DNA from 2 places in the Janthinobacterium sp. GW822-FHT07H11 genome. Region 1 is predicted to be linked to the other one. Evidence: predicted binding sites of a transcription regulator. Region 1 holds the regulator's gene; the other holds the start of a gene.
The links. Region 1 encodes FliA, which starts transcription of late flagellar genes. Its sites were predicted from a motif close to CTAAAGTTTNNNNNNNNNNNGCCGNTA; they were not measured.
Positions count from the first base shown of each region.

Region 1 (15,669 bases):
ATCGAGGTGGGCGTGATGGCGCAGCCGGACAACAGGGCTGCGGCACACAGGGCGATGATGGGGTATTGCATGGCTTACCTCCGCTGCCGTCCAGCAGCGGACGGCATGACGACTATGAAAATTAAAGTTGCGACAATTTCTGCAGCATCTGGTCGGATGTGGTGATGGCCTTGCTGTTGATCTCATACGCGCGCTGCGTCTGGATCATGTTGACCATTTCCTCGGCCACGTTGACGTTCGAGGTCTCGATATAGCCCTGCATCAGCACGCCGGCGCCGTTGGTGCCCGGGGTATTCGTCTGCGCCACGCCGGACGCGCCCGTTTCCATGTACAGGTTTTCGCCCTTCGACTCGAGGCCGGCCGGATTGACGAAGGTGGTCAGCTGCAGCGAGCCGATTTGCGATGGCGCAACCGTATCGGGCAAGGTGACGGAAACCGTGCCGTCGCGCGCCACGGTCAGGCTCAGCGCATTCGTCGGCACGGTGATGGCGGGCTGGATCACAAAGCCTTCGGACGTGACCAGCTGGCCATTGCTGTCGGTCTGGAACGAGCCGTCGCGCGTGTAGGCGGTGGCGCCATCGGGCAGCAGCACCTGGAAGAAGCCGGTGCCGTTGACCATCACGTCGCGCGAGTTGCCCGACGCCTGGGGATTGCCTTGGGTATGGATGCGCTCGGTGGCCACGGTGCGCACGCCGGTGCCGATCTGCAAGCCCGATGGCAGCTGGGTTTGCTGCGACGATTGCGCGCCCGGCTGGCGCACGTTTTGATACAGCAAGTCTTCGAAGACGGCGCGCGACTTCTTGAAGCCGGTGGTGCTGACGTTGGCCAGGTTATTGGCGATCACGTCCATCTGCGTCTGCTGCGCTTCCAGGCCGGTCTTGGCTATCCAAAGTGAACGTATCATGTTTTTTCTCCAATAACAGCGCTTGCCAGCCCTGTAGACAATTTCTATGTGACCATTATGCGGGCGCCCCTATCAATTCAAAGCGAGGATCTGGGTGGCTTTCGCCGCGTTATTCTCGGCATTCTTCAGCAAGCTCATTTGCGTTTCGAACTGGCGTGCCAGCGCGATCATGCTGACCATGGAGTCGACGGGGCTGACATTGCTGCCCTCAAGCGCGCCCGTGGTCAGCTTGACGGCCTGGTCGGCTTGGGCCGTGCTGCCATCCTTCAGGCGGAACAGGCCGTCGTCGCCGCGCACCAGTTGCTGCTCGGGCGGGTTGACCAGCTTGATGCGCCCCAGCACCGTCGACGGCCCCGGCGGCACGTCGGTGGAAATGGTGCCCACCGTGCCATCGCTGGCGATGGCCACCGTGACGCCGGGCGGAATGGCCAGCGGCCCCGTATCGCCCTGCACCATCAGGCCCGACTGCGTCTGCAGCATGCCGTTTTCATTCATCTTCAAGGCGCCGTTGCGCGTGTAGGCTTCGGAACCGTCGGCCGACTGCACCGCGATCCAGCCCGCGTTTTCCACGGCCACGTCGAGCGCGCGGCCCGTGTGCTGCATCGGACCCTGCGTGAAGTCGGAACCGACCGTCGAATCGACGACGAAGGCGCGCGTCGGCATCATGCCGTCGCCCACCACGGGCACGGCGCGGAACGAGTCGAGCTGGGCCCGGAAACCCGTGCTGGTGGCGTTCGCCAGGTTATTCGTGGTGGTCGCCTGCTTGTCCATGATGTGCTTGGCGCCCGAGCCGGCGGTGTAGATGAGACGGTCCATGTGTTTCTCCGTGCAAAACAAAAGCTGGGGTCAGACCCGGCGGGGGAATGCGCCGCAATGCGGCACATTCCGGTCACGAAGTGACTGACTCCCTGATTATTAGCGCAAGTTCACCAGGGTTTGCAGGACAGAGTCCTGCGTCTTGATGGTCTGCGCATTCGCCTGGTAGGCGCGCTGGGCCGTGATCATGTTGACCAGTTCGGCCGTCAAGTCCACGTTCGACACTTCCACCGCCGAGGCGCGCAGGTCGCCCAGGGTGCCCGTGTTCGGTTCGCCCGTCAGCGGGCCGCCCGAGGCCGAGCTTTCGGCCCAGGCGTTGTTGCCCAGCGGTTCCAGCCCATTCGGGTTGGTAAAGGTGCTCAGCACCACCTGGCCCAGGTCGCGCGTCTTGCCGTTGTTGTACTGCCCCTGGATGATGCCATCGGCGCCCACCACGAAACGGCTCAACTGGCCAGCCGCATAGCCATCGGCAACGGTCTTCTTTTCGCTGGTGGCGCTGCCGAGCTGGCTGGAGTTGGTGAAATCGACCTTGATCGCCATGTTCGAGTTCGCGCCCGTCGCGGGGAACACCGGGACGTTCACCGTCACCGGCATGCTTTGCGGCGGCACCAGGGCCAGCATGGCCGCCTTGTCCAGGCTGCCGACGCTGTTGAACACGAGGGAGCCCGTCTTCACGGCAGGCACCACGGTCACCGAGGAAATATTCGCGTCGATCTGGTCCGGCGTCAGGTTCGAGTTGATGCCGTTAGGAACGGCGCTGCCGTAGGTGCCGCTGATGGCGGCCAGCTGGGCGGCGCTGGCGCCGGCCGTGACGGCGGCGGCGCGCACGGCGGCGCCGGCCGCGTTGCCATAGGCAACGGCGGCGGCCGTGACATTCGCGGCCACCAGCGGTACCGCCGTGGCGGCGGCCTGGTAGGCGGCGCGCGCAGCCAGCGACGCGGGGTCGGTCTGCGCCGCGGACGCCACTTTCTTGCTGGTAATTTCCATGCCGTCACTGGCCGTGTACACGTCCCAGGAATTGGTGCCGGTCTTGACATAGAACATGGACATGGTATGGGCATTGCCCAGCGAATCGAAGACACCGACGGGGAACTGCTTGCTCCACGACTTTTGCTCGGCCACGCTGAACGGCACCACGGTCGGCATGGCCGTGTTGGAATCGAGGTTGATCTGGGTGTCGACCTTGGTGGTCGCCTGCGGCTTCATGTCGGACGGGTCGATCTGCAGCGGCACGGCGGCGCCGGCCAGGATCTTGCCGTTCGCATCGGCCGCGTAGCCGGTCAGCTGGGCCTTCTGGGCATTGATGATGAAGCCGTTCTTGTCGACCTGGAACTGGCCATTGCGCGAATACTGGATGGCGCCGTTCACGCTGGTGCGGAAAAAGCCGCCGCCATTGATGGCGACGTCGAGCGGATTGGACGAGGTTTCCAGGTTGCCCTGGGTAAACAACTGCGCCACCTGCGACACGGCCACGCCGATGCCGGCCTGGCTGCCCGCCACGCCATACAGCGAATTGGCATAGATATCGGCAAATTGCGCCTGCGACTGCTTGAAGCCCACGGTGCCCGAGTTGGCGATATTGTTACCGATGACGTCCAGCGATTTGGCGGCGCCATTCAAGCCGCTCAGGCCTTGTTGGAAAGACATGCTGTTCTCCTGTTAGGAATTGGATACGGTGCAGCAAGGCCGCACGATTGACAAAATAGGCTTACAAAATCTGCTTGACGTCGGCCATGGTGATGCTGCCCACGCCCGGCACATTCAGTTTCACGCCGGCCGCGCCGGTCGACACGCTGGCCACGGAACCGAAGGTCAGCGGAGCGGCATCGGTGAGCTTGGCGCCGCCGCGCGTGGCCACCACTTCAAATGTATACGCGCCATCGGCCAGCACCACCGGCTTGCCGTCCTTGTCGAGCTCGTCCGTGCTGCCATTCCAGCCCAGCGGCAAGGTGCCCGCCTTCTGCGCGCCCAGGTCGATGCTATGCACTTCCTTGCCCGTGCTGTTATAGATGACCACCTTGACGTTGTCGGCCGGCGTCGCCAGGTCGACGCCCAGCAGGGCGGCGCTCTTGCTCAAGGTAATGCCCTTGCCTGCCGTGAGCACGCCGTGGCCGATGATATTGGCCGCCTGCATGGACTCGGCCTGCTGGTAGCTGGTCTTCAGGGTTTCCAGGGTCGTATTGAGCTTGTTGACGCCCGTCACCGTCGACAACTGGGCCAGCTGGCTGGTCAGCTGCGCATTGTCCAGCGGATTCATCGGGTCCTGGTTTTGCAGCTGGGTCACCAGCAGGGTCAGGAATTTGTTCGTTTCCTCTTCGACGCTGCCCTTGGCGGCCGTCGTCTTCTTCGGATTCATTGTCGCCATCAGGTCGGTGACGGTGGCGCTGTTGGTATCGATGGTTGCCATAATGAGTGCGGCCTTATTGGCCGAGCGTGAGGGTTTTCAGGAGCAGCGACTTGGCCGCGTTCATGGTTTCCACGTTCGTCTGGTACGAGCGCGAAGCGGACAGCATGTTGACCATTTCATCGACCGTATTCACGTTGGGCATGGTGACGTAGCCCTTCTCGTCGGCCAGCGGGTTCTTCGGGTCGTACACCAGCTTCATCGGCGAAGGGTCGTCGATCACCTTTTGCACCTTGACGGCCGTGGCGCCATTGGCCATCGGCACGGCTTCGAACACCACCTGCTTGGCGCGGTAGGCTTCACCGCTGGCACTGGTGGCGCTGTCCGCGTTGGCCAGGTTGCTGGCGACCGTGTTCAGGCGCTGCGCCTGGGCACTCATGGCAGAACCGGAAACATTGAAAATATTAAATAGCGACATGATTATTGTCCTCCCTGGATGGCCGTGAGCATGCCCTTGATCTGCGCATTGAGCAGGGTGATGCTGGTCTCGTAGCGGATGGAGTTGTCGGCAAATGCATTGCGTTCGAGATCCATGTCGACCGTATTGCCGTCGACGGCGCCCTGGGCCGGCGCGCGGTACAGCAGCGGCGTGCCGTCGGCCAGCGTTTCGACCTTGCCGCCGGCCGCGCCAGCCGTGCCCTTGCCGGCCAGGTGCTGCGGCGCCGTGCCCCTCAAGGCGGGCGGCGTGCCGTCGTTGCGCGCCAGCGCCCCCTTCAGGGCACTGGCGAAATCGATGTCGCGCGCCTTGTAGTTGGGCGTGTCGGCATTGGCGATATTCGAGGCGAGCAATTCCTGGCGCGTCGAGCGCAAGCTGAGCGCCGTCTCGTTGAAGCGCATGTAATCGTCGAGTTTCCCTATCATGTCAGGCTCCGGAAAGATCTGCCACTGGCGCCCGAGATGGCGGAAGGATGGCGATATAGTGATGACAGGAAACATAGTAAGGTCCCCGCCCGCAAGGCCATCGCCGGATCAGACCGCACTTTTACCCCCTAATCGGCGCTTCGAATGGGGCGCTGCGGACTATCATGGCACCATTCCAGAGGCCTATCACCATGAAAACTCCGCTCACATTCCTACTCGTTCTGGCCAGCCTGCCACCGCTGGCCCAGGCACAGACCGCCGGGCGCCAGACGCCGGAAGCGTTGCGGCAAAGCGTGGAACAATTTCTGCAGGTACAAAGCGTTGGCTTGCCCGGCAAGGTCACCGTCACCGTCGGCGCCGTCGACCCGCGCCTGAACCTGGCCGCCTGCCCGGCGCCACAGGCGTTCATGGCGCCCGGCAGCCGGGCCTGGGGCAAGACCACCGTGGGCGTGCGCTGCACCGCTCCGGCGAACTGGACTATCTATGTGCAAGCCAATGTGGCCGTCGTCGGCGACTACGTGGCCAGCGCCGTGCCGCTGGCGCAGGGACAGGCCATCGATGCCGGCCAGCTGGTGACCATGCAGGGCGACCTGGCAGCCTTGCCTGCTGGCATAGCCACCGACATGGCCCAGGTGGTGGGTGCCAGCACGAATATTTCCTTGCCTCCCGGCACGCCGATGCGCCTCGATACGCTGCGCCGCAAGCCGGTGGTAATGCAGGGCCAGCTGGTGCGCGTCGTTTCCAGTGGCAACGGTTTCCAGGTAGCATCAGAAGGACGCGCCATCGGCAGCGCCGGCGATGGCCAGACGGTGCAGGTACGCACGCAGAGCGGCCAGCAGATCAGCGGCGTGGCGCGCGCGGGAGGCATGGTGGAGGTGGCGTTCTAAACGCGGATGGACAGCGATATTGTGGCCTGGCACACTAAAGTTTCGCGACAAGGTGCCGATAATGACACATATCCCGGAGTTTTTTGACTTCGACCAGACGAGGATCACGTTGTGAAAATTACCGACACCACCATTAAAAGCAATCCCGGCCTGCCGGTAGCGCCCGCGACCACCTCGGGCGCCCGCAATGCCGAGAAAGCGCAGGCAACGCCGACGACGTCGGACAATGTACGCCTGTCCCCCCAAGGACAGGCATTAGCGGCCAGTGCAACTGCCGGCAGCGGCGCCGTGTTCGACACGAAAAAAGTCGAACGCATCAAGCTCGCGATCGCCGACGGCCAGTTCCAGGTCAATTCTGAAAAAGTGGCGGACGGTCTCCTGGACACAGTCAAGGACTTGCTGCACTCACGAAATAGATAGGTTTCCTCATGCAATCAGTGACTCCGTTTTCCAGCCTGCGCGACGAGCAACAGCTCATGACCACATTGCTGGCATTGATGAAAGAAGAACAGCTGCATCTGGTTGCGGCCGACATCGATGCAATCACGGAGCTCACCGCGCGCAAGACGGCGCTGGTAGGACAATTGAGCCAGCTGGCGGCGCAGCGCCACCAGGCACTGGCGGCAGCCGGCTTCACGGCCGCCGAAGCGGGCATGGAAGACTGGCTGGCCGCGGCCCACGAGCCGCAGGCGGCGCCGCTGTGGAAAGCCCTGCTCGACGCCACGCGCCAGGCCAAGGAACAGAACCGTTTGAACAGCTTGCTCGTCAACAAGCACATGCTGCACACCCAGGGCGCGCTGAACGCCATGCGCCCCACCGCCCAGAGCGGCAACTTCTACGGCCCCAGCGGCCAGCCCACCAGCAATGCCGTGAACCGGCGCGTCGTCATCGGCTGAGTCCCGGCGCGGCAGCGCGAAACTACGTCAATTGTTGCAATCCATTAACATGCATGGGCGCGGGCGAGGCGCCAGCGGCCCACGGCCGCAGCAATTGCCAGCCGATCAGGTAGCCGCTGAGGACGAAGAACAGGTCCACGCCCATCCAGCCGTAGGCGACAAAGGGCCCGGGCAGGCGCACGCCATAGCTTTCCAGGTGATACAGCATGATCCAGGCGATGGCCAGCGCGCGCAGGAAATCGAGGCCCGGCAGGCGCACGCCGCCGGCAGCGGCCAGCGTCAAAGGTCAGCCATGCGCGGCACGCCCCGCATGCTGGCGGAATTTCGCCGCGATGGCCTGTCCCCTGGCTGCGGCGGCGGCCTGCTGCGCCGGCGTCAGCTCGTCGCGCAGCCAGTGCCAGTACTCATCCTGGTAGGGATTGGTGCTGCCGGGCGCCAGGGTGTCGTCGTAGACGAGGCGCAGGGCCAGCAGGTAGCCATACGCCTGCGGCGCGTCTTTCTGCACCACCTCGCCATCGCGCAAGTAGGCCATCATCAGGGTCGATACGCTGCTCAGCTCGGCGTCATCCGCCTGCGCCGTCAGCTGGGCGATGGCTTGCCGCTTCCACGCCTGCACCAGCGGGTCGTCGGGACGGTTGCGCAGCGCGCTGCGGTCGCCGAACGGGCCTTCCGACAGGAACAGGGTGGCGGCGCCCGGCACGCCCGCCTTCGCGGCGCTGGCCAGATAGCCGAGGCGGTCCTCGCGCTGGCGCTGCGTCAGGCCCGCGCACAGCTGCTGGTGGGCGATTTTTTCTTCCGCCGTCATCTCGCGGCCCAGTTCGAATTCCAGCCCCGGCAGCCGGCTTTCGCGCTGGAAGACGATGCAGTCATCAAGCAGATTGTAGGCGGCAAACGCATCTTCCGGCCTGCCGCTGGCGGCCAGGCGTTCCAGCTGCTGCGCCAGGGTGACGGGGGCGGCGGCGGCCGGCACGGGGGCGGCATCGATATTGAAATACGCCGCCAGGCTGCGCCCTTGCGCGGCGGCAGGCGCCCCGACGGGCGGCGGCGCGGCGGTGCCGTCGCCGGAGGCGGGCCAGTACGCCAGCGCCAGCGCCGCAGCGACGGCCGCAATGGCAATACCGGTGAGTTTGACATCCATGATGGCGTGGCGAGATGGGGCTGGAACCGCACGTTACCACACGCGCCTGCCGCTGTGCCGCACGCGCGGAAAAAATCAGCCGCCGGCCTTTTTCGGCTGGTGGCCCAGCTTGAGCAGCGCGGCCAGGATGGCATCGACATGGTCGCCCTGCACTTCGATCACGCCATCCTTGACGGTGCCGCCGGAACCGCATTGCGTGCGCAGCTGCTTGCCCAGCAGGGCCAGCGCGATGGCGTCCAGCGGCAAGCCCTTGACCACGGTGACGCTCTTGCCGCCGCGGCCCTTGGTCTGGCGCGACACGCGCACCGCGCCGTCGCCGGCGGGCGCCGCTTTCGCTTGCGCCTTGCACGCGCATTGCGCCAGCGGCTGGCGGCACGCGGGGCACATGCGGCCCGTTTCGGTGGAATACACAAGGCCGCCCTGGGAACTGCTTTTCATGATGGAGAGATAAAAAGGGAAAGGCCGCGATTGTACCAAGCAATGCCGGGGCCAGACCCCGCCAGTCAGTTTGCCGGCGCGGGCGGCGCGGCGGGCGGCGGCGTCGGCACTTCCGTCACCGTTTCCGGAATGCCCGACAGGATCGTCACGGCGACGCGGCGGTTGCGCGCGCGCCCCTCCGGCGTGGCGTTGGGCGCGACGGGGATATTGTCGGCGTGGCCGACGGCCGTCAGGCGCGACGCCTGCACGCCGCTGGCGATGAACAGGCGCACCACGGCGCTGGCGCGCGCGGCAGACAGCTCCCAGTTCGAGGCGAAGTTCGAATTGCTGATCGGCTGGACGTCCGTATGCCCTTCCACCTGCACGTCGTGCGTGTCGTCCTTGAGCAGCACGGCCACGGCGCGCAGGGCCTGGTCCGACTCCATCGTCAGGCCGGCCGCGCCCGGATCGAACAGCACGCTGGCGTTGATTTCGACGCTCACGCCGCGGCTCGTCTGCGTCACGCGCACCTTGCCCTCCTTGACCAGCGGCGCCAGGGTGGATGTGAGGTCCTGCGCCAGGCGCGTCATGTGCTCGCGCTCGCGGCGGATGGCTTCCGTGCGGCGCTTCAGGGCGGGGTTCGGCAAGGCAATGGCTTGCGGCGCTTCCATGATGATGGGCGGCGCGCCCTTTTCCAGGCTGAATGCCTGGCCGATGGCGCTCTGGAAGACGCGGTACTTGCCCTCGTTGACTTGCGAAATCGCATACATGACGACGAAAAACGCGAACAGCAGGGTGATGAAGTCGGCGTACGAGATCAGCCAGCGGTCCTGGTTGTCCGGGTCTTCGTCATACTTCCTGCGCGCGCGCCGCATCATGCTCAGTGCTCGTGCAGCAGGCTCGATACGCGCTCTTCGATGATGCGCGTATGGTCGCCGGTGGCGATGTCGTACAGGACCGCGGCCGTGATTTCATACTGCACCACGCGGCGCGAGACGATGGCCTTGAGTTTATTGGCCACCGGCAGGAACAGCAGGTTGGCCAGGCCCACGCCATAGATCGTCGAAACGAAGGCCACGGCGATGCCGCCGCCCAGTTTACTGGGGTCGGTGAGGTTTTCCATGACGTGTATCAAGCCCAGCACGGCGCCCAGGATGCCGATGGTGGGCGAATAGCCGGCCGCCGACTCCCACACCTTGACGGCCTGGCGCTCGGCCATCTCGTAGGCGGAGATTTCCACGTCGAGCAGCTGGCGCAGCTTGTCGGGCGCGATGCCGTCGACAATCATTCTCAGTCCCTTCGCGCTGAAGCGGTCGGCCGTGTTTTCCATCAGGCGCTCGAGCGCCAGCGGGCCGTCGCGGCGCGCCGTCAGGCTCCAGGCGCCGATGTCGCGCGCCAGCGCGGCGCGCGTGTCGGGCGGCGGCAGGAAGACCCAGCGCAGCATTTCCAGGCCGCGGACAAAAGTACGCAGCCGCGTCTGCAGCAGCACGGCGCCGAAGGTGCCGACGATGACGATGGCGAAGGCGGCCGGCTGCAGCAGGGAGGCCATCTTGCCGCCCTCGAGTGCCTGGCCGACCAGGAGGCCCGCCAGCGCCAGCGCCAGCCCGATTACGCTGGACCAGTCCACGCCTGCTCCCTCAAGGTTGCGCGCAGGCGCGCGACGGCCTGGGTATGCAGCTGCGAGACGCGCGATTCGGAAACGCCCATCACCGCGCCGATCTCCTTCAGGTTCAGCTCTTCTTCGTAGTACAGGCCCATGAGTATTTTCTCGCGTGGCGGCAGCGCATCGATGGCATCGATCACGGACTGCCGGAAATCGGTATCGAGCAGGGAACGCAAGGGGTCGCTGTCTTCATCCACGCAATGGCGGTCGAGGAAGCTGTCATTGCCGTCCGGGTCATGAAAATCTTCGTAGTACACCAGCTGGTGGCCGCCGCCCTCGCCCAGCATTTCCTGGTAATCGGACAGCGACATCTTGAGCAGCTTGGCCACTTCCGACTCCGTCGGCGGGTGGCCCAGGCGCTGCTGCAGGGTGCTCATCGCCTCTTCGATCTTGCGCATGTTCTGGCGCATGCTGCGCGGCAGCCAGTCGCTGGTGCGCAGTTCGTCGAGCATGGCGCCGCGGATGCGCAGCACGGCATAGGTCTCGAACTGCGCGCCATGCGTTTCTTCGTAGCGCGTGATGGCATCGAGCAGGCCGATCATGCCGGCCTGGATCAGGTCATCGACCTCGACCGAAGGCGGCAATTTCGCCTTCATATGGTGCGCCAGACGCTTCACCAGCGGAATGTGCTCCGTCAGCAAATAGTCCTTGTTCGATTTCCCTTTGACCGTGTACATAGGCTGCTTGTTATCTTATCTGCTTATCGTGTGCTGATGATGAATTCAGGCGCTGAAATGGTGTGCACTCCCCGTCTGATACAAGGTGCTGCCCAGCACGGGCGCCGCCGAACGCACCAGCCGCTCGGCCAGTCCGCGAAACGCCACCGATGCGCCCGCCAGCGGGAAGGCATCGACCACGCTGCGCCCCAGCCGCGCCGCGCGGTGCAGGTACTCGTCGGCCGGCACGGACCCCATCGAGGTCAGTTTCACGGCCAGGTAGCGGCTTGCCGCCTGTGCCATATTATCGTATACCACTTTTGCCTCGGATTCGGAAGCGCCGGTAACAAGAATTCCAAACGGGCGCCGTCCCAGTTCCTGGTTCAGGCGCTTGATCAGGCAATACGCCGCCTTGATCGAGGTGGCGCTATTGGACACCTGCACCACGATGTCGGCCGAGGCCATCAGCGGCACGGGAAAGCAGGCGCCCTGCTCGGCCACGACGCCGTCGACCAGCACGATGCCGCTCTGGCGCGCCATGACCTCGAAGGTCTTGGCCAGGCGCCGCGATTCATCCTCGCCCGCGTAATCGACGCTATCCATCAGATAGTTGCGCGCGCCCAGGTGGGTCACGCCGAAGCCCTGCGGCACCTGGTGGATCACCTGGTTCAGGCCGCACTGCTGGCGCGCCACGTCGAGCAGGCTGGCGCCGTGCGCCAGGCCCAGGCGCGCGGCGACGCCCTCGCTGCCGCCGCTGGCGTCCACCAGCAGCACTTCATTGCCCGCATGCGCGAGCGACGCGCCCAGGTTGACCAGCATGGCGCCCTTGTCATCCTGCGGCGTGGCCGACAAAAAAGTCATCACGCGCGGCTGCGGCCCGGCCAGCATGCGGCGCAGGCCCTCGGCCTGGTCGAAATCGAAATTAGCCAAGATGCACCCCGCGCGCTTCGTTGTTGCGGGCGGCCGCCTGCGCCATCAGCAGCGGCAGTTCGGCGTCGGAAAACTGGGTCGCCGCCGTATCGCGCTTGAGCTTGAAGGCGCGGTCGATCAGGTAGGCGCGGTCGGCCAGGTGCAGGTCTTCCGGCACGCGCTGGCCGTTCGACACATAGAACAGGTTGAGCTTCTGGCGGATCACCACGTCGAGCACATTGCCGATCGACGCCGCTTCATCGAGCTTGGTCATGATGCAGCCGGCCAGGCCGCTGCCCTGGTAGGCGCGCACCACTTCGTTCAGGGTTTCCTGCGTCGCCGTGGAATTGAGGCACAGCAGGCGCTTGACGTCGGCGCCGGCGCCCGACAGCATGGCCACCTGCTCCGTCACCATCTGGTCGCGCTGGCTCACGCCCACCGTATCGATCAGCACCGTGTGCTTGTTTTTCAATTCCTTCAGGGCGATGCGCAAGTCCGCCTCGTCCTTCACCGAATGCACCATCACGCCGAGGATCTTGCCATAGATGCGCAGCTGTTCGTGCGCGCCGATACGGTAGGCGTCGGTGGTGATCAGGGCCAGCTTTTCCGGGCCGTGGCGCATCACGCAGCGCGCCGCCAGCTTGGCCGTGCTGGTGGTCTTGCCGACGCCGGTCGGGCCGACCAGGGCGAACACGCCGCCCTGCTCCAGCATGGCGTCTTCATTGGCCACCGTGTTCAGGTTACGGCTGAGGACAGTCTTGATCCAGCGCATGCTTTGCGCGCCGTCCAGGCCGGCGGGCAGCTTGTCGATCAGGTAGCGCGCCAGGCTGGCCGAGAAACCGGCTGCCAGCATTTCGCGCAGCACGACGGCCTTCTGCGGCTCGCGCTGCTGCGTCGAGCCCCACGAGATTTCCGCCAACTGGGTTTCCATCATGCCGCGCATGGCGCGGATTTCATTCATCATGCCGCTCATCTCGGCGGCGGCATTCTCTTTGACGTGCGCCAGGGCGCTGGCCATCATCTGCTGCATGCGGGCCATGTCCACTGGCTCGGACGCTGCGTGGCGCGGCGCGGCGGGGCGCTGGGCCGGCGCGGCAGGACGCTGCGGCACGGCGAATTGCGTCTGCAACTGCGGGCGCGGCTGGGCCATTTCGGAGGCGGCCGGCGGCGATGCCAGCGAGGCGGCATCGTCATTGGCCAGCGCGAGGATCTCCACCACGCCATCGGCCTGGCGGTTCGACAGGATCACGGCATCGGGACCGAGCGCCTCGCGCACCTTGCGCAGCGCATCGCGCGACGACGCGCCGGTAAATTTCTTCACATTCATGACCGGCCTCCCAAGGCGGGGGTGGCGCAATATTGGCTGAATTGTGTGACCATCATCGACTCCTGTTGCGTGAGCGCTGTCTTCCACATGGAACACAGATCACTCGGACAGTTTCCATTATTAGCGATGCTTGCTGGAAATGATCGAAGGAACAGGACGGGAAAGTCCCCGTTATTCAGTTTGCCGGCAGGAAATTGATGTTTATTTGACCAAAAGCAAGGGCTGGGGTCAGTCCCCCACTAACGCTAACGACATCTGGGGTCAGACGGGGACGCCGAGTCCCCCTCGCACCTTGGCGATGACCTTCATGTTGGCGGTGTGGAGGGTCTGACCCCGGCATTAACTATGTCCACTACTGCGCGCCCACCAGCGCCGTGACGCGGATCGTCTTGGTTTCCGGCACTTCCGCATGCGACAGCACTTTGAGCTGCGGCAAGGCGCGGCGCAGGAAACGCGACAGCAGGGCGCGCAGCGGGGCCGGCACCAGCAGCACCGGCGTCAGGCCCAGCGCTTCCTGCTGCTGCGCGGCCAGGCCAGCCTGCTGGGCGATGGTGTCGGCCAGGCCAGGCTCGATGCCCGCGCCGTCGCCGCCGGCGCCCAGCGCCTGCATCAGCAGGCGTTCCAGGCGGTTGTCCAGGGTCATCACGGACAGCTCGGCCGCGCCGGGGAACAGTTGCTGCACGATGGCGCGGCCCAGGGCCACGCGCACCAGCGCCGTCAGGTCGTTGGCATCCTGCGTATGCACGGTATGTTCGGCCAGGGTTTCGATGATGGTGCGCATGTCGCGGATGTGCACGCCTTCCATGAGCAGGTTCTGCAGCACTTTCTGCAAGGTCGACAGCGACAGCATCTTCGGCACCAGGTCTTCCACCAGGCGCGGCGCATCCTTGCCCAGGTGGTCGAGCAGGGATTGCACCTCGGCCCGGCCCAGCAGCTCCGACGCATGCGACGTGATCAGGTGATTCAGGTGCGTGGCGACCACCGTGCCCGCATCGACCACCGTGTAGCCCATCGATTGCGCCTGGTCGCGCAGGCTGGCCTCGATCCAGGTGGCCGGCAGGCCGAACGCGGGGTCGCTGGTGGCCACGCCAGGCAGGCTGCCGCTGGCCATGCCGGGATTAATCGCCAGGAACTGGCCATTGAACGCCTCGCCCGTGCCCACTTCCACGCCCTTGAGCGTGATGCGGTAGGCCGACGGCTTCAATTCCAGGTTGTCGCGGATATGCACGGGCGGCGCCAGGAAGCCCACTTCCTGCGCGAATTTCTTGCGGATGCCTTTGATACGCTTGAGCAATTCACCGCCCTGGCTCTTGTCGACCAGGGGAATCAGACGGTAGCCCACTTCCAGGCCCAGGGTGTCGACAGGCATGATGTCTTGCCAGCTGGCTTCTTCCTGCTCAGGCGCCATGGTGGCTTGCGGCACCTCGGCCGGCTTCTCGGCCGCCTCCTTCGCTTGTGCGCGCTTCTTGCTGATCAGGTAGGCGCAGCCGGCCAGCAGCGACGCCAGCAGGATGAAGACCATGTTCGGCATGCCGGGAATCAGGCCCATGCCGCCGATGATGCCGGCAGTAATATACAGTACTTGCGGTTTCGCAAACAATTGCCCCACCAGCTGGGTGCCGATGTCCTGTTCGCTGGCCACGCGCGAGACGACGATACCGGCCGCCGTGGAAATGATCAGCGAAGGAATCTGCGCCACCAGGCCGTCACCGATGGCCAGCAGCGTGTAGTTCTTCAAGGCATCGGCAAAGCCCATGTCGTGCTGGATCAGGCCCACCAGCAAGCCGCCCACGATGTTAATCACGGTGACCATGATGCCGGCGATGGCATCGCCGCGCACGTATTTGCTGGCACCGTCCATGGCGCCGTAGAATTCCGCTTCCTGCGCCACTTCCGTGCGGCGGCGGCGCGCTTCGTCCTCGCCGACCAGGCCCGCGTTCAGGTCGGCATCGATGGCCATCTGCTTGCCCGGCATGGCGTCCAGCGCGAAGCGGGCGCCCACCTCGGCGATACGGCCCGCACCCTTGGTGACGACGGTAAAGTTGATGATGGTCAAGATGATGAACACCACGATACCGACCGTGTAATTGCCGCCAATCAAGAAGTGACCGAAGGCTTCGATCACCTTGCCGGCCGCGTCGGCGCCCGTATGGCCTTCCGTCAGCACCACGCGCGTGGAGGCCACGTTCAGCGACAGGCGCAGCATGGTCGACACCAGCAGGATGGTCGGAAAGGCCATGAAGTCGAGCGGCTTGACCGTGTACAGCGCCGTCAGCAGCACGATGATGGACAGCGCAATATTAAAGCTGAAGAAAATGTCGAGGATGAAGGCCGGCAGCGGCAGCACCATCATCGCCAGCAGCATGATGATGATGACCGGCGCGGCGATGCCCTTGCTGGCGTTGCCTTTCAATCCGCTGAGCCAGGCTGGCATGGTCAGGCCGTTCATGGTGTGCTTCCTTTATTCTTGTTTGCCGCGTCCGCCGCGGCTTTGGTCTGCGATGCGGGGTCGAGCGGGTCGAGCTCGGGCGGCACGTCGAGTTTCTTCGGCTTGTCCGGGCGCTGGCCATGGCCGCTGCCGTAGCTGCGCAGCTGGAACACATAGGCCAGCACTTCGGCCACGGCGCCGTACAGCGCCTCGGGAATTTCATCGCCGATGTCCGTGTGCTGGTACAGCGCGCGCGCCAGCGCCGGCGCTTCCAGGATGGCGACCTTGTGTTCGCCGGCCAGTTCGCGGATCTTCGCCGCCACCTCGTCGATGCCCTTGGCCACCACCTGCGGCGCGCCGCGC
Region 1 is NZ_CM179507.1:5,336,575-5,352,243, forward strand. Features, by position in the region: gene AC3RCJ_RS23500 (flagellar basal body L-ring protein FlgH) at 1-71, opposite strand, end outside; gene flgG (flagellar basal-body rod protein FlgG) at 122-904, opposite strand; gene AC3RCJ_RS23510 (flagellar basal body rod protein FlgF) at 977-1,720, opposite strand; gene AC3RCJ_RS23515 (flagellar hook protein FlgE) at 1,820-3,367, opposite strand; gene AC3RCJ_RS23520 (flagellar hook assembly protein FlgD) at 3,429-4,127, opposite strand; gene flgC (flagellar basal body rod protein FlgC) at 4,141-4,542, opposite strand; gene flgB (flagellar basal body rod protein FlgB) at 4,545-4,985, opposite strand; gene flgA (flagellar basal body P-ring formation chaperone FlgA) at 5,177-5,872, shown strand; gene flgM (flagellar biosynthesis anti-sigma factor FlgM) at 5,984-6,292, shown strand; gene AC3RCJ_RS23545 (flagella synthesis protein FlgN) at 6,301-6,768, shown strand; gene AC3RCJ_RS23550 (acyltransferase family protein) at 6,791-7,051, opposite strand; gene AC3RCJ_RS23555 (hypothetical protein) at 7,055-7,906, opposite strand; gene AC3RCJ_RS23560 (translation initiation factor Sui1) at 7,982-8,344, opposite strand; gene motD (flagellar motor protein MotD) at 8,410-9,198, opposite strand; gene AC3RCJ_RS23570 (flagellar motor protein) at 9,204-9,950, opposite strand; gene AC3RCJ_RS23575 (RNA polymerase sigma factor FliA) at 9,932-10,663, opposite strand; gene AC3RCJ_RS23580 (MinD/ParA family ATP-binding protein) at 10,709-11,572, opposite strand; gene flhF (flagellar biosynthesis GTPase FlhF) at 11,565-12,878, opposite strand; gene flhA (flagellar biosynthesis protein FlhA) at 13,231-15,327, opposite strand; gene flhB (flagellar biosynthesis protein FlhB) at 15,324-15,669, opposite strand, start outside.

Region 2 (15,669 bases), 2.7 Mb from region 1:
GGCACCAATTCGCGCCTGTTCCCGAACGCCGTCAGCTTCGGCCCGGCCATGCCGCACACGGTGTACACGGGGCATTCCGAGCATGAGTTCATCACGGAAAAACAGCTGCTGCTGAACTTGCAGATGTACACGGCCGTGCTGATCGAACTGGCGCAATAAGGCTTGAAAAAGTAAACGGAAGTCATAGACTGCAACCCTGGGACAGCGCCGGGCGCCGAACTTTTCTTGCGCGCACGAGTCTTATGTCTCCATGTATGGGAGGGGGCAGTTATGCATAGCAAGCAAGGAGCCTGGCGGGCGGCAGGCAAGGCGGGACTGTGGTCGAGCCTGCTTCATGGCGGGGAGTGGCCATGAACTGGCCGCTGGAATTGGAAGTTGCGCACAAGCTGGCGCAAATGCGTGGCTGGCTGGAAGACCAGCATGCGGGCGCCGTGCGCCTGCGCGGCGTGGACTGGTTTGCCTGGGCCACGGCAGGGGCGTCGAACAGCCATTGCCATGCGGCCGAGAGCGGATGTGCGGAGGTACTGGTCACGCGCGATGCGGCGTATGTATTGACCGATGAGGCCGAGGCGCTCCGCCTGCGTGAAGAGGAAGTGCGCGGGCCGTGGACGTGGCAGGTGACGCCATGGATGCAGCCGCAGCAGTATGAATTGCGCGAGCATTTCGTGCAGCACGCGGCCGGTGGCGCGCCCATCCTGTCCGACCGGCCTGGCTTGCTCGAGCGCAGCCTGCCCGTCGCCTTGCGCGAAGAGCGGCTGGTCTTGCTGGAGTCGGAACAGCAGCGCTATCGCCAGGTGGGGCAGCTGGCGGCCAGCGCTGCCGCCGACGCCATGCGCCTTGCCCGGCCGGACTGGAGCGAACTGGAGCTGGCCGCTGCCTGCGTGCGCGCACTGTGGCTGCGCGGCTTGCAGCCCGTGCACGTGCTGGTGGCCGGCCTCGATCGCCAGCTGCGGTATCGCCGGGCGCCGCCAGCCCAGGCGGTTCTGGGAGGCCAGGTCGTGCTGGCGCTGTGCGCGCGGCGCTTCGGGCTGTGCGCCAGCTTGAGCCGTCAACGCTGCTTCAGCCCCGCGCCACGCGTGGGCAACAGGATGGGGGAAGCCGATGCCGCCATGCTGGCGCTGGAAGCGGTGGCGCTCGATGTGTGCGAGGCAGGCCATGCGCTGAGCATGGTGTATCACGCGCTCGACAGTGCTTATGCCTATGCGGGCCAGCCCGATACCGTGCGCACGTGCCGGCAAGGTGGCATCCATGGCTACCTGGCGCCCGAAGTGACGGCCGGCGCGCACACGGAAATCATCCTCAGGCGGGGCATGGCGCTGGCATTCCACCCCAGCTTGCCCGGCAGCATGGTGGAAGACACTTTCCTGCTGGACGGCAATCAATTGCACAATCTGACCCATGACCCGGCCTGGCCCTCGGCCGTGGTGCAGGGGCGCAGGCGCCCGCTGACCCTGGCACTGGATTAGCGTGGATTAGCGTGGATTAGCACAGTAGCCATCCCATCTGAGCGCAGTAGCCATCCCATCCGCCCCTCTGGCGAGGCCCCAAAGGCCAGGCACGGCATGCGACGCGCCAGCGGCGGCTCCGGACCACTGCCTCCAGCCACTGCGGACACTGCGCTCGCTACCTCCGTGGGGAGCTCCGTGCCATGTCCGCAGGCCGGCCCGGCCAGCATGACGCGGGCGTTGCCATGGCCCTTGGCGTGCGGCCGTCACTGCGTCACTGCGTCACTGCGGTACGCCGCGAACCAGGCCGGGTGGACCAGGCTGGCCCGCCGCACCGGGCATGGCGGCATGGTGCGCAGCACGACCGCCTGGCACGCGGTCCGGAGAGTCTCGGACCGGCGCCCGCCGTCACTGCCGCCGGCCGACGCCAGTAGTTGCCATCAATACTTCTGCATCACGCCTTTCTGCACGCTGACCCGGTCGCCGATCTGGAACGCGGGCTGGCTGTTCTGGACGAAGGTGCGCGTCGTGCCATCATCCAGGCGCAAGGTCACGCGGTAGATGACATTCGCCGAAGTGCTGCCCGCCGTGCCCGAGGTGCCCGCCTGCATGTCGCCCGTGCCTTGATCCATGCTGCGCGGTACGGCCTCTATCGATTGCACGGTGGCCGAGCTGATGTTCAGGCTGGCCTGGCCTGTGTCGCTGCTCATGGTGCTGCTCATGTTGCTACTCATGTTGGCATTCGTCTCGCTGCTGGCCGCGGTACTGGCCGGCATGGCGCTTTGCGGCGTGGTGCCCGCAGGCGCGGCATAGTTTTCACCGCTACTGCTGCGGGCCAGGCTGTTGCTGTCCGTGGAGTGGCAGGCGGCGAGCAATGCACACATCAGGCCCGCCAACAGCAGGGTTTTTTTTGAGTTCATCTTGGTCTCCTCATGGTCGAACACTAGGGGCAAACGATAGGGGCAAGCGCGGGGGGGACTGCGCACCGGCATGCGGCAACTACTGCATGTAAGAGCACGGCGGGCAGAGGATGTTCGCCGCCTGTCATGGCCCATTGAGCTATATCAAGCAGCTCAATTCTTGTGCTTGGTATAAGTAGATGCTTGCAGAAAACATTCCGTGCGCTCGCACGTTTCCTCACTGTTAAACAGGAGAAAAAATGTCATCAGGCCCTACCGAAAAAGTGATCGACGAATTGGTGTGCGCCGTCTTTGGCAGTACGCACGATGCGCGCGCGCGCCATGTGCTGGGCCAGGCCTTGCATGGCCTGGTGCGGCTGGCACGATCGGAGCAGTTGCTGGAGATGCAGCGCGATGCGGCGCGCGCCATGGGGGCCGGCAGCCGGCGCGAGATGCGCGCGCTGTTGCGGCGCATGGGCATGCGCGGCGGCCGCGAGGCGCCGGGACAGGGCCAGTTGCCGCTGGAGTTGCTTGGCAGCGAAAACGACCGGGCTTGACCGCCGTTGCGCCGCCGGCTGCGCGTCTATTGCGCCGTTCTGCCCAGGGCGGCGGCGGTCATCCTGGGCCAGAGGAAATACAAGGGCAGCACCACCGCCACGGCGGCCGTGATGTCGACCAGCCAGTCGCTCACGGCGCCATGGCGGTAGGGCAGGAAACTCTGGATGCCTTCATCGAGCGCGCCCATCGCCGCCACCATCAGCAGCGACAGCAGTGCGCGGCGGGCCATGCCGCCGCGTGTGCCGCTGAACAGGATCAAGGTCAGCACGCCGTAGCCAAACGAGTGCAGCACCCCTCCCGATGCATACTGGCCGACATCGGCGCGCACGCCGGGTATGTCGCCGATCAATATCACCAGCAGGTACAGCAGCAGTGCCGTGCGGTAGCGCAGGCGTTCGTATCGTTCGGAGAAGCACAGTTGGAGCAGGGCGGCGGGCATGGTCGGCAAGATCGTATCAAAGTAGGCAAAGAGGCAACCATAACATGTTGCGCACCGGGCGCACATGTTACTGCGCAATACGGATGGCCGGGACAAAAAAAGGCCCGCTGGAGAGCGGGCCAAAAACCCAAAAGGGTTCAAGAGTGATGCAATCTGCCTGTGTCGTGGCCACGCCGGGCCTTCGCCGCGCAGCGGGCCACGCCACAGTGCTGAAACGGAGTGGTGCGCCGGATGCGGCACACCGGTCTGTAGTCACGCATATCGGTTGCGTGTACTGCAGATGAAGCAAGTATAGGGGGCGAACATGACCGGCCTATGACACGGCGCAACATATTTGGGCGCAGCGTGAAAAACCGGTGCAATCACGGCGGGCATGGCCGGAACAGGAGGCGCGCCCAGGCGCAGGATAAAAAAAAGCCCGCTGGTGAAAGCGGGCTTAAAACTATTTTCTTGGAGGAGAATAGTGGAGACAGGTGCATTATGCTGCGTCGCACGATATGTGTCTAATGGTATTTTCAGATATCTATTATTGATTTTTGATATAACTCGAATGCGGCCGGCTATTCTTTCACGGGCACCGTGTAGTTGAGCGCCATGCGCCCGCCATCGACATAGATGGTCTGGCCCGTCATGTAGCTGGCGTCGTCGCTGGCCAGGAAGGCGGCGATGCCGGCCACTTCTTCCGGTTCGCCGCAGCGGCCCAGCGGCGTGCGCGACAAAATCGTGTGGCGCGCCTGCGGGCTCGACAACACCGCCTGCCTGGCCAGTTCCGTCAGGATGGTGCCAGGGCCGATGCCGTTGACGCGCACGCCGTGTGGCGCCAGGTTCAGGGCCATGACCTTGGTCAGCTGGTTGATGGCGCCTTTCGATACCACGTAGGGCACCTGGTTCGGAATGGCCAGCTCCGCATTCACGCTGGACATATTGATGATGCAGCCGCTGCCGCGCTTGACCATCTCGCGCGCCACGGCCTGGCCGCACAGGAACATCGATTTCAGGTTGATGCGCATGACGCGGTCGAAATCGTCTTCGCACACGTCGAGGAAATCGGCCGCGTGCGTCACGCCCGCATTGTTGACGAGGATATCGATATGGCCGAAGCGGGCCAGGGTTTCCTTCAGCATGGCGTCGACGTCCGCCTTCTGGCTGACGTCGGCGCAAAAGAAGTGCGCCTGCGGGCCGAGGGCGGCGGCCGCCTGCGCGCCTTCTTCCTTGATGTCGACCAGCATCACTTGCGCGCCCTCGGCGATCAGGCGGCTGGCGCAGGCCAGGCCGATGCCTTGCGTGGCGCCCGTGACGATGGCGGTTTTATCGGTCAGTCTCATGTTTTCTCCTCGGCGGGTGGGGGCGCCGCCATGCTGCGGGGCCATGGCGGATTTTAATCCCTGAACGCCATCAGAGGAGGATCGGTTCGTTTGGCAACTGGTTGCCGCGCGTGCCATCGGCCGGGAAGTGGCTTTGCAGCAAATCGTTCAGTTGCGCCAGGGCCTGCAAGGTGCTGTCATGGAAATTGCCGTCGGCAAAACCCGCCGTCATGGTGCGGCACACGGCTTGCCATTGCGCCGGCGTGACGCGCCGCCCCGCATTGCGGTCGGCCACGATATCGACCTGGTGCTCGGCCAGATTGATATAGATCAGCACGCCCACGTTGTCTTCCGTATCCCATACGCCATACTGGGCGAACAGTTCGCGCGCCCGCTCGCGGTTGCTCACGCCTTGATAGGCCATGCCCGGCGTCAGGGCCGCCTCGACGATCAGGCGCACTTCCGCCTGGTGTTTCTTTTCGCCGTCGGCAATCGCCGTTTCGATGGCTTTCAGTGTGCGTTCCGGAAACGCCTGGCGCGCCGTCGCCGGCGTGCCCCGCAAATGTTTCAGGGCGCGTCCGCAGCGTTGTCCGAATGTCAGTTGTTTCGTCATTACCAATCTCCCGAGGCGCCGCCGCCGTCAAAACCGCCGCCGCCGCCACCGAAACCACCGCCGCCACCGCCACCGCCAAATCCGCCGCCGCCGCCGAAGCCTCCTCCGCCACCGCGGTTGTTGAGTGCCTGGCTGAGGATGCTGCCCAGCACGACGCCCGTGGCGCCGCTGGACCAGTTGCTGCCGCGCTGCAGGCGCGTGGGGCCGCCGCGCGAGCGGAACAGGGTCAGCACGACGAGAAAGCCGAAGAACAGCAGCGGCAGCCAGAAGCTCAGGCCGCCCGCTTCCACGGTGGCCGGCGCTTTCTGCTGTGCGGGAGCGGGGAACTGCTCCTGGTTCAGCAAGGTGGCAATCGCCCCCACGCCAGCCACCAGGCCGCCGTAATAGTCGTTTTGCTTGAAATGCGGGGCGATCACGTCCTGCAGGATGCGTTTCGACTGCGCATCCGTCAGCACGCCCTGCACGCCGCGGCCCGCCTCGATGCGCAGGCGGCGCAACGCCGAGGGATTGTCCTTCGCCACCATCAGCAGCACGCCGTCGTCGACGCCCTTGCGGCCCAGCTTCCAGGCATCCGTCACGCGGATGCTGTATTGCTCGATGGCTTCCGGTTCCGTGCTCTTGACCAGCAGCACGGCGATCTGGCTGCCCGTCCTGGCTTCATAGTCGGCCAGCACGGCTTCCAGCGACGCTTTCTGCTTGGCATCGAGCATGGCGGCGTTGTCCGTCACGCGCGCGGCCAGCGGCGGCACGGGCTGCAAGCCCTGCGCGCCGGCCGGCGGCATCGTCCACAGCAGCAGGGCCGTCGCCAGCGCCGCGAGGTAGGACCAGGCTTTCATCTTATTTGCCGAAGTTGACGGTCGGCGCGGTCGAGATGGCTTTTTCGTTTTCCACCGTGAACGAGGGCTTGACCTTGTAGCCGAAGACCATGGCCGTCAGGTTGTTCGGGAAGCTGCGCGCATGCACGTTGTAATCCTGCACGGCGGCAATGTAGCGCTGGCGCGCCACGGTGATGCGGTTTTCCGTGCCTTCGAGCTGCGACTGCAGGTCGCGGAAGCTGGTGTCGGCCTTCAGGTCAGGATATTTCTCGGACACCACCATCAGGCGCGACAGGGCCGACGACAGCTGCCCCTGCACTTGCTGGAACTTTTCAAACGCGGCCGGGTCGTTCAGCACCTCGGGCGTGATCTGGAAACTGGTGGCGGCGGCGCGCGCCTTGGTTACCGCTTCCAGCGTTTCCTTTTCATGCGTCGCATAGCCCTTGACGGTGTTCACCAGGTTGGGGATCAGGTCGGCGCGGCGCTGGTACTGGTTGACCACTTCGCCCCAGGCGGCCTTGGTGGCTTCGTCCTTGCTCTGGAAATCGTTGTAGCCGCAGCCCGTCAGGATGCCGGCCAGGACGGTGACGCTCAGGGCCAGGCGCAGCCATTTGGTGAATTGATTGGTGATTTGCATGATGGGTTCCGTGCAGAGTAAAAGGGATGAGGCAAATATACCTGAAACGGCCCGCCATGTCGGTTTAATAAGCGCGGGCGGCTATCCGTGGCCGCCTTGCCGTGCCCGCGCCGCGTTACAATACGGGGTTTGCAACTGAATATAGAGAAGGTGTGCCGTGAATTTCATCAATAAATTATCCGCCGCATGGACGGCCAATAATTCCCTGCTGTGCGTGGGACTGGACCCCGACCTGGCGAAACTGCCGGCCGAACTGCGCGACTTGCCTGATGGAATCACCACCTTTTGCACGCGCATCATCGACGCCACGGCCGACCTGGCCTGCGCCTTCAAGCCGCAGATCGCCTACTTTGCCGCGCTGGGCGCGGAACAGCAGCTGGAAGACATTTGCCGCTACGTGCGCGAAAACTATCCGCACATCCCGCTGATCCTCGACGCGAAGCGGGGCGACATCGGCGCCACGGCCACGCAATACGCGCGCGAAGCGTTCGAGCGCTACGGCGCCGACGCCGTCACCGTCAATCCGTACATGGGCGAGGATTCGCTCGACCCCTACCTGGCGTGGGCGGACCGCGGCGTGATCATCCTGTGCCGCACCTCGAACCCGGGCGGCTCGGACCTGCAATTCCTGAATACGGACGGCGAACCGCTGTACCAGCGCGTGGCGCGCCTGGTGGCCGGGAAATGGAACAAGAACGGCCAGTGCGCGCTCGTCGTCGGCGCCACCTTCCCTGAAGAACTGGCGCAGGTGCGCGCCATCGTCGGCGACATGCCGCTGCTGGTGCCAGGCATCGGCGCCCAGGGCGGAGATATTGCCGCCACCGTCGGCGCGGGCCAGACGGCGAACGGCATGGGCATGATGATCAGCTCCTCGCGCGCCATCATCTACGCCACGCCGCAGGACGGCGAAGACTGGGCCGACGCGGCGCGCCGCGTGGCCATCGAGACGCGCGATGCGATCAATCAGCACCGTGCAGCGTAGGTCGGATTAGCGGCGACGCCGCGTAATCCGACAACACCAGTAACGTCAACAATGTTGTCGGATTACGCGGGGCCTTGCCCCGCTAATCCGACCTACCCAGCCTGGTCCTTCAGTCGCGCATGGGCGCCACCATCTCCGCATAATCGTAGAGTTCGCCAAGAATCTCTTCCCCCCGCTCATCGACCGATTCCGACAGCACGTCGATTTCCGTAAACAGCATTTCGATGGTGCGGGCGCCGCCGTCGCCGTCGAACAATCGGGCGGCGCGGTGCTGTTCCCAGCGCAGGCTTTCCGCTTCGCTCAGGGTTTGCGGGAAATTGCGGGCGCGGTAGCGGAACAGCAGTTCCTGCAGGCGCTCGTCGGCAAATGAGGGGCGGGCCGTGGCCAGCCTGGCCGGCGTGTCGCGGCGCAGCGATTCGAGCAGGCGGCGGTCGTCGTTGCTGACGAAACCATTGTACAAATCCTCATCCACGTCCAGCGCGGTGCTCGCGCCCGGGCGCTGGAACACTTCGGCCCAGATGGCGTCCATGTTCGGCGCCGCGGCCGCCAGCTGCGCGTTGGCGCGCGCCGCCTCCACGTCGATGCCCCACTGCGCTGCCATGGCCGGCGACAGGGTCTTTAAATTGCCCACCAGCATGGGTGACTTGTTCAAATGCACGCTTTTCACGGGCAGGCGCGTCATGCCTTCAGGCATGGCGTCGTTGCGCGTAAACAGGCGCGTGCGGATGGTGTCGGCGTCCAGGGTGAACAGTTCGCGCGGGTCGTAGGCGCAATCCCAGACGAGGATTTCATTTTTATTGCTCGGGTGGCTGGCCAGCGGCCAGACGATGCCCAGGCAACCGCGTTCAGCCGGGAACATGCCCGATACGTGCAGGAAGGGCTGGCGCTCGCTGGCGGCCAGGTGCATGCCCATCTCGCTGGCGACCCTGTCCTTCTTGTGCAGGGCCAGGCAAAACTCGAACAGTTTCGGCTGTTTCTGTTTGATCAGGCGGGCCAGGGCGATGGTGGCGCGCACGTCGGACAGCGCATCGTGCGCCGCTTCGTGCACCAGGCCATTGGCCTTGCTCAGGTGTTCCAGTTTAAAGCTGGTCTGGCCATCGTCGCGCTTCGGCCATTGCATGCCTTCCGGGCGCAGCGCGTGCGTCATGCGCACCACGTCGAGGATGTCCCAGCGGCCGCAATGGTTTTTCCATTCGCGCGCGTACGGATCGATCAGGTTGCGCCAGAACAGGAAACGCGTGACTTCATCGTCGAAACGGATGGTGTTGTAGCCCACGCCGATGGTGCCCGGTTCCGAAAAGGCCGCTTCGATGGTGGCGGCGAACTGGTGCTCGGGCACGCCCAGCTGCAAACACTGCTGCGGCGTGATGCCCGTGATCAGGCACGATTGCGGGTCTGGCAGGAAATCATTGGCAGGCTGGCAATACAGCATGATGGGTTCGCCGATCTCGTTGAGTTCGGCATCGGTGCGGATGGCGGCGAACTGGGCCGGTCGGTCGCGGCGCGGCTGGGCGCCAAAGGTTTCGTAATCGTGCCAGAGAAAAGTTGTCATTGATGATAGGTGCTTAATGTTCGTGTAGTGGCTGTCCGGCCTGCTTAAAAAGTCGCCGCTTCAGTTTTCAGAATACCTGCCGATACTCTAGGGGAGGATCGGCGTTGCTGCGATTCTCGCATGGTGTCATACATTGCCCGTTCAAGGAGGCCTATCGTGTCAATTCCCATCGCCGCTGGCGGCAATTCCGCCCCTTCCGTGAGCTCCGTCAGTAGCGGCGCCGCCAATAGTGTTGCCAACAAGGACGACAAGGTCCAGCAGGGCGGCGCTGCCCAGATGAGCGTCAACGACAAATCGCGGCTGCAACTGAACGCGGCCATCCTGCAGGCATCGCTGAATGTCTCGCTCAGTTCACAGAACGATCCGCTGGCGCTGGTCTACAAATCGGCCATCACCGGCATCAACGAGGCGCTGCAGGCGGACTTTGGCGACAATGCCGTGCAAAACGCGGCCGCGCAGGACAATAGCGCGGAAGCGACGGCGAGCCGCATTGTATCGCTGTCGACGGGGTTTTTTGAAGCCTTCAAGCAGCAAAATCCCGGCATGGACAATGATGCCGCGCTGGAAAAATTCATGAGCACCATCAGTGGCGGCATGGAAAAGGGATTTACGGAAGCGCGCGACATCTTGAAAGGCTTGAATGTGCTGCAGGGCGATATCGCCGGCAATATCGACAAGACCTATGCGCTGGTGCAGAAGGGCTATGCCGATTTCGTGGCGGCCCACAGCAGCAAGCCGGCCGAGGCGCCAGCCGATGGCAAGGCGGCCTGAAACCGGCGCCTGGCAGGGCAGTCAGGCATTCCTCAGGTACTGACCCGGTTGCGGCCGGCTGCCTTGGCGCGGTACAGGGCGGCATCGGCGGCGGCGATCAAGCCGTGCTCATCCTGTCCGGGCGCCAGGCTGGCCACGCCGAAGGAACCCGTGATGTGCGGCAGCGCGCTGCGCATGTCGTTGAAGATGACGGCTTGCTGCATGCGTTCGCACAGCCGTTCGGCCACCAGCATGGCCACTTTTTCGCTCGTGTCGGGCAAAATCACCATCATTTCCTCGCCGCCATAGCGCACCGCAAAGTCCGTGGGCCGCAGGGCCGCGCCCAGCACCTGCGCCGCGACGCGCAAGGCCTGGTCGCCGGCCTGGTGGCCGTGCGTATCGTTGAAGCGCTTGAAGTGGTCGAGATCGATCATCACCAGCGACAGCGGCGCGCTGCCGCCATGCGCCGTGACGATCATGTTCGGCAGCAGATCGGTCAGCCAGGCGCGGTTGTACAAGCCCGTCAGGCTGTCGACCATCGACAGCTGGCGGTAGAATTCGCCCAGTTTCTGGCGCCGGCGCAGCAGGGCATTCGCGGCGCGGATGCGGAAGGACAGCAAGCGCAGCAGGTTGCGCGCCAGGCCGTTGGACTGGTCGATCAATTCCCACACGAGGGCGGCATCGATCACCAGCAAGTCGGTTTCTTCGAGGGCGGAAATGGCGGCCAGGTTGCTCGCTTCGTCGAGCACCGATTGCTCGCCCACGCTTTCGCCGGGCAAGACCTTGCTGACGGTACCGTCATCCATGCCCGTGTGGGTGTCGGCGGCCACGGCCAGCGAACCGCGCAGCACGATGTACAGGCTGGCGCCGCGCGTGTCGGCAATGGCTTCGCCCGCTTCCAGGCGCATGACGGGACAGGGCGCCAGCATGGCTGCCGTCCGGCTGTCCGCAGCATCGCTAAATAGCTGTAAATCGCCGATGTTGCAGCCTGAAGCACCGAAGTTGCCGATCTGTTCCACAGTCATACTTTCAAAAATCCGGCGCGCGCAAGCAGCGGGCCAGTATCTTCATGATAGCGTAAAGCGGTCTTGACTGTAACGGCAAAGGCTTGCCGGAGGTCACTTTCTGTGAGAAATACGACAATTATTTCGTTGTCGCGTCAATAAGATTGAATGCTTGTCGCTTTGCCTGCATCGGGTGCGGCAGAAAAGCCGGCCCAGAAATGCAAAGGCAGCCTTGATCGGCTGCCAGTGTCTCTGGAAAACGGGTGGATTACTCGGCGGTTTCTTCCGCTTCGGCCGTATCGATCACGGCATTCTTGCCGGTGGCGTGGCGCTTGCTGTCCTGCAGGCGGCCCAGGGCGCTATCGATGGCGCGTTTCAGCTTGTCGGTGGCGCCGGCAACGGATTGATGCACGGTGGCGTTCTGTTCGGTCACGGCAATCGGTTGATAGCCAGCAACGCGTGCTTCCATGACGCAGCGGATATCGTCGGCGCCGCCTTTCGGGCCATTCGTGTCGCTGATGTGGACTTCGATGCGGGTCAGGTTGTCGCGGAAGCGGTTCAGTGCGCTTTCAAGTACGGATTGCACATGTTCGTTCAGTCCAGCGGTGTTGGCGATGGTGCTGTCGGTATGAATATTGATTTGCATATGCTTACTCCTGTCAATTCAAAAAAAACCCATCACAGGTGCCGCTCGCGGCAACGGCGAAACCCGCTGCCAGGGCGCGTCGGCGCCTGCTTCCTGCCTCGTGCACTCAATCTCTGTGCATGACTTATCTTACTCCAGTTTCCACAATTTCAAGGGGTCTGCACGATTAAGATGGGCTTAACCCTACACGCAGGTCAAGTTTCCCTATGGAATTCTTTTTCCCTGCCGCTTATCCATTGATCAGTCCGGCAGCGATATTGATGGACAGCCCCAGCACGACCAGGTTGAAGAAAAAGCTCAGCACGGATTGCCCCAGCACGATCTGCCGCATCAGGCGCGTCTGCACGGCAACGTCTGACGTTTGCACGGCCACGGCGATGGTGAAGGCGAAATACAGGAAATCCCAGTAGTCGGGGTTTTGTTCGTCGTCGGGAAACTTCAGGGGGCGTAGCGTGGGGTCGGCCTGGTAATACAGGTGGGCGTAATGGAAGCAGAACAGGGTGCCGACGAGAAACCAGGAGCCGACCAGGGTCAGGATCGTCAAGCCGTAGTGCAGTACGCGCTCGTCCGGCGTCATGTCCTTCATGGCCGACAGTTGCGAGACGATGGCGACCAGGCTCATCACGGACGCCACCGACAGGGCCGACAGGACGGTGGTTGCCCGCTCGTCCTGGCGCGCGGCCATCGCCTTGACCTTGTGATGGTTGGCACGCATCATCATCCAGGCCATGGTGGCCAGGTAGAACCAGACGGCGACGTTCCACGCCGTCAGCAAACGCGTCATCTGTTGCCAGGACGGCGGCAGCAGCAGCCCGGCCGCCACGCCGATGGCCGTGGCCATGCTCAGGTGGGGTCGGCTGCGGATGAAGCTGTGAAGGGGGAGCGTGATTTTCATGGTGCCAGGAAACGTCAATGGGAATAGCGCATCTTAGCCCTTAAGTTGCCGTCGCGGTGGCGGCCCTGGCCGCCGTTTCCTTGGCATGGTGGGGAAAGCGGTCCATGCGCGACAGGACGGGGAACAGCACGGCCCAGATACCCGTCACGGCCAGCGTGGCGGCGCCGCCGAAGAGCACGGCGCGCACCAGGCCGAACCAGCCGGCCGTCAGGCCCGATTCGAACTCGCCCAGTTCGTTCGAGGCGCCGATGAAGACGGCATTCACGGCGCTGACCCGGCCGCGGATGGCGTCGGGCGTCTCGAACTGCACCAGCAGGTGGCGGATGTAGACGCTGACCATGTCGCCGGCGCCCATCAGGAACAGCGCCGCCAGCGCCAGCGGAAAATGGCTGGTGCTGCCCAGTACCAGGGTGCCCAGGCCGAAGACGGCCACGCCGCCGAACATCCAGGCGCCCACGCGGCGCGTGATGGGGAAGAAGGCCAGCGCGATCGAGCACAGGGCGGCCCCGGCGCCGGGCGCCGTGCGCAGCAGGCCCAGGCCGCCGGGGCCGGTGTGCAGCACGTCATGCGCCAGCGCCGGTAGCAGGGCCGTGGCGCCGCCGAACAGCACGGCGAACAGGTCCAGCGAAATGGCGCCCAGCACGATGGGTTTCGACCAGACGAAGCGCAAGCCTTCGAGCAGGGTGTGCCAGCTGACGGGCTCGCGCTTGATCACTTGCGGCGCCGGCGTGGTGGCGCGCATCAGCAGCACGGACAGCACCAGCAGCGCCGACGAGGCCAGGTACACGACCTTGGGGCCGAAGTAGTACAGCAGGCCGCCCACGGTAGGACCCAGGATGATGGCGACGTGCGAGCTCGACGAGCTGAGCGCGACGGCGCGGCTGAAGTGTTGCGTCGGCACCATGTTCACCAGCACGGCCTGCGTGGCCGGCATCATGAAGGCGCGCGCGCTGCCGAACAGCACCAGCACGGCAAACACGGGCCAGACGATGGAAAGATTGCTTAACGTAAATCCCAGCAAGGCCAGCGCGCACGCCAGCTGGGCCGCCAGGCACCAGGCGATGATGTTGCGGCGGTTATGGCGGTCGGCCGCGTGGCCGGCGGGCAGGATCAGCAGCAAAAAGGGGGCGAATTGCGCCAGGCCGATCAGGCCCAGGTCGAACAGGCTGCCCGTGATCTGGTACACCTGCCAGCCGATGGCCACGCTTTGCATCTGCACGGCCACGGTGCCCAGCACGCGGGCCGACAGGTAACAGGCGAAATTGCGGTGGCGCAAGAGACTGAAGCCGTTGCCGGCGGAGGCGAGAGACATGACATTTCCAGGGAGCAGCGGGGTGGCAGGGAGGCAAACGCAGCGGAGGCCGCCACAGCAGCGCCCGCTGTCTGGATGGGGCGCTTACTGGGCCAGGTCGGCTTCGGTGGTGAAGGCGTCCGCGTAGAACTCGTCTTCGGGCAGGCCGCATTGCTGCACGAAATCGCGCCTGGCCGAATCGACCATCACGGGCGCGCCGCAGGCATACACCTGGTGGCCGGACAGGTCGGGCAGGTCGGCGATGACGGCCTGGTGCACGAAGCCCGTGCGGCCGCTCCAGGCGTCTTCCGGCAGGGCATCCGAAACGACGGGCACATAGGTGAACTGCGGCAAGTCGGCGGCCCACTGGCGGCACAGCGCGTCCATGTACAGGTCGTGCGGGCGGCGGCCGCCCCAGTACAGGGTGATCGGGCGCGCCGACTGTTCGTGGAGCATGTGCTCGACGATGGCTTTCAAGGGGGCGAAGCCCGTGCCCGAGGCCAGCAGCACGACGGGCTTGTCGCTGTCCTCGCGCAGGAAGAAGGTGCCCATCGGGCCTTCGAAGCGCAGGATGTCGCGCTCCTTCAGCGTCGTAAATACCTGGTCGGTGAACAGGCCGCCGGGCAGGTGGCGGATGTGCAGGGTCACGGGGCCGCCGTCCTGCGGCGCATTGGCCATGCTGTACGAGCGGCGCTTGCCATCGCGCAGCATGAATTCGATATACTGTCCGGCGCGGTAGTTCAGGCGCTCGCTGGCGGGCAGCTGCAGGGTCAGCACGACGACGTCGGGGGCGACTTTGTCGATCGTGGTCACGCGCGACGGCATTTTCTTGATCGGGTAGTCGCTGCTGCCCGCCACTTCGCGCGCCTCGATGACGAGGTCGGCACTGGCCGTGGCGCAGCAGAACAGGGAAAAGCCGGCCGCTTCCTCGTCCGGCGTCAGGGCGCGCTGCTGGTGCGCCTTGTGCTGGACCGTGCCGGCCACGATCTTGCCCTTGCAGGAGCCGCAGGCGCCATTCTTGCAGCCATACGGCAAGCCCACGCCGGCGCGGATGGCCGCCGCCAGCACGGTTTCGTCCGCTTCGCAGCTGAATTGGTGGCCGCTGGGCTGAACAGTAACTTGAAAAGTCATACAATCCTTGAGATGAAAAATATGTTAATGCACTCTTTGCGCAAGCCGGTGGGCCTGCCGCGCCTGCTGATCCTCGGCTGCGGCGATGTCGGCATGCGGCTGCTGCCCCTGCTGCGCGCGCGCTTTCGCGTCTTTGCCGTCACCAGCCAGCCAGGCCGCCGCGCGGAACTGCGCGCGGCCGGCGCCGTGCCCATCGTGGCCGACCTCGACGACCGCGCCAGCCTGCGGCGGCTGGCCGGACTGGCGCCCTACGTGGTGCACCTGGCGCCGCCCCAGTCGGCGGGCTTGCTGGACCGGCGCACGCGCCATCTGGCCGCCATTTTACCCGAGCATGCGCGCCTGGTGTATGTGAGCACCAGCGGCGTGTACGGCGATTGCGGCGGCGCCAGGATAGCCGAAACGCGGACTGTGGCGCCCAGCAATGCGCGCGCCCGGCGTCGCGTGGACGCCGAGCAAGTCTTGCGCGCCTGGAGCGCGCGCAGCCAGGGGCGCCTGGCCATCCTGCGCGTGCCTGGCATCTACGCGGACGACCGCCTGCCCCTGAAGCGCCTGCGCGAGGGCACGCCGGCGCTGGCGGCCGGCGACGACGTGTACACCAACCACATCCACGCCGATGACCTGGCGCGCCTCATCGAGCGCGCGCTGTGGCGGGCCAGGCCCGGTCGCGTGTACCACGCCAGCGACGACAGCGAACTGAAAATGGCCGAG
Region 2 is NZ_CM179507.1:1,665,893-1,681,561, forward strand. Features, by position in the region: gene AC3RCJ_RS07340 (dipeptidase) at 1-159, shown strand, start outside; gene AC3RCJ_RS07345 (M24 family metallopeptidase) at 351-1,466, shown strand; gene AC3RCJ_RS07350 (hypothetical protein) at 1,886-2,365, opposite strand; gene AC3RCJ_RS07355 (hypothetical protein) at 2,605-2,901, shown strand; gene AC3RCJ_RS07360 (VanZ family protein) at 2,928-3,341, opposite strand; gene AC3RCJ_RS07365 (SDR family NAD(P)-dependent oxidoreductase) at 3,902-4,666, opposite strand; gene AC3RCJ_RS07370 (TPM domain-containing protein) at 4,737-5,258, opposite strand; gene AC3RCJ_RS07375 (TPM domain-containing protein) at 5,258-6,094, opposite strand; gene AC3RCJ_RS07380 (LemA family protein) at 6,096-6,710, opposite strand; gene pyrF (orotidine-5'-phosphate decarboxylase) at 6,868-7,692, shown strand; gene sbcB (exodeoxyribonuclease I) at 7,802-9,244, opposite strand; gene AC3RCJ_RS07395 (DUF5610 domain-containing protein) at 9,401-10,015, shown strand; gene AC3RCJ_RS07400 (GGDEF domain-containing protein) at 10,048-11,013, opposite strand; gene AC3RCJ_RS07405 (HPF/RaiA family ribosome-associated protein) at 11,267-11,644, opposite strand; gene AC3RCJ_RS07410 (DUF1345 domain-containing protein) at 11,874-12,539, opposite strand; gene AC3RCJ_RS07415 (MFS transporter) at 12,580-13,851, opposite strand; gene AC3RCJ_RS07420 (CDP-6-deoxy-delta-3,4-glucoseen reductase) at 13,936-14,961, opposite strand; gene AC3RCJ_RS07425 (SDR family oxidoreductase) at 14,974-15,669, shown strand, end outside.
Region 2: AC3RCJ_RS07395 (DUF5610 domain-containing protein) is a predicted target of FliA. The motif match lies at 9,303-9,329, and genes of this name have one in related genera.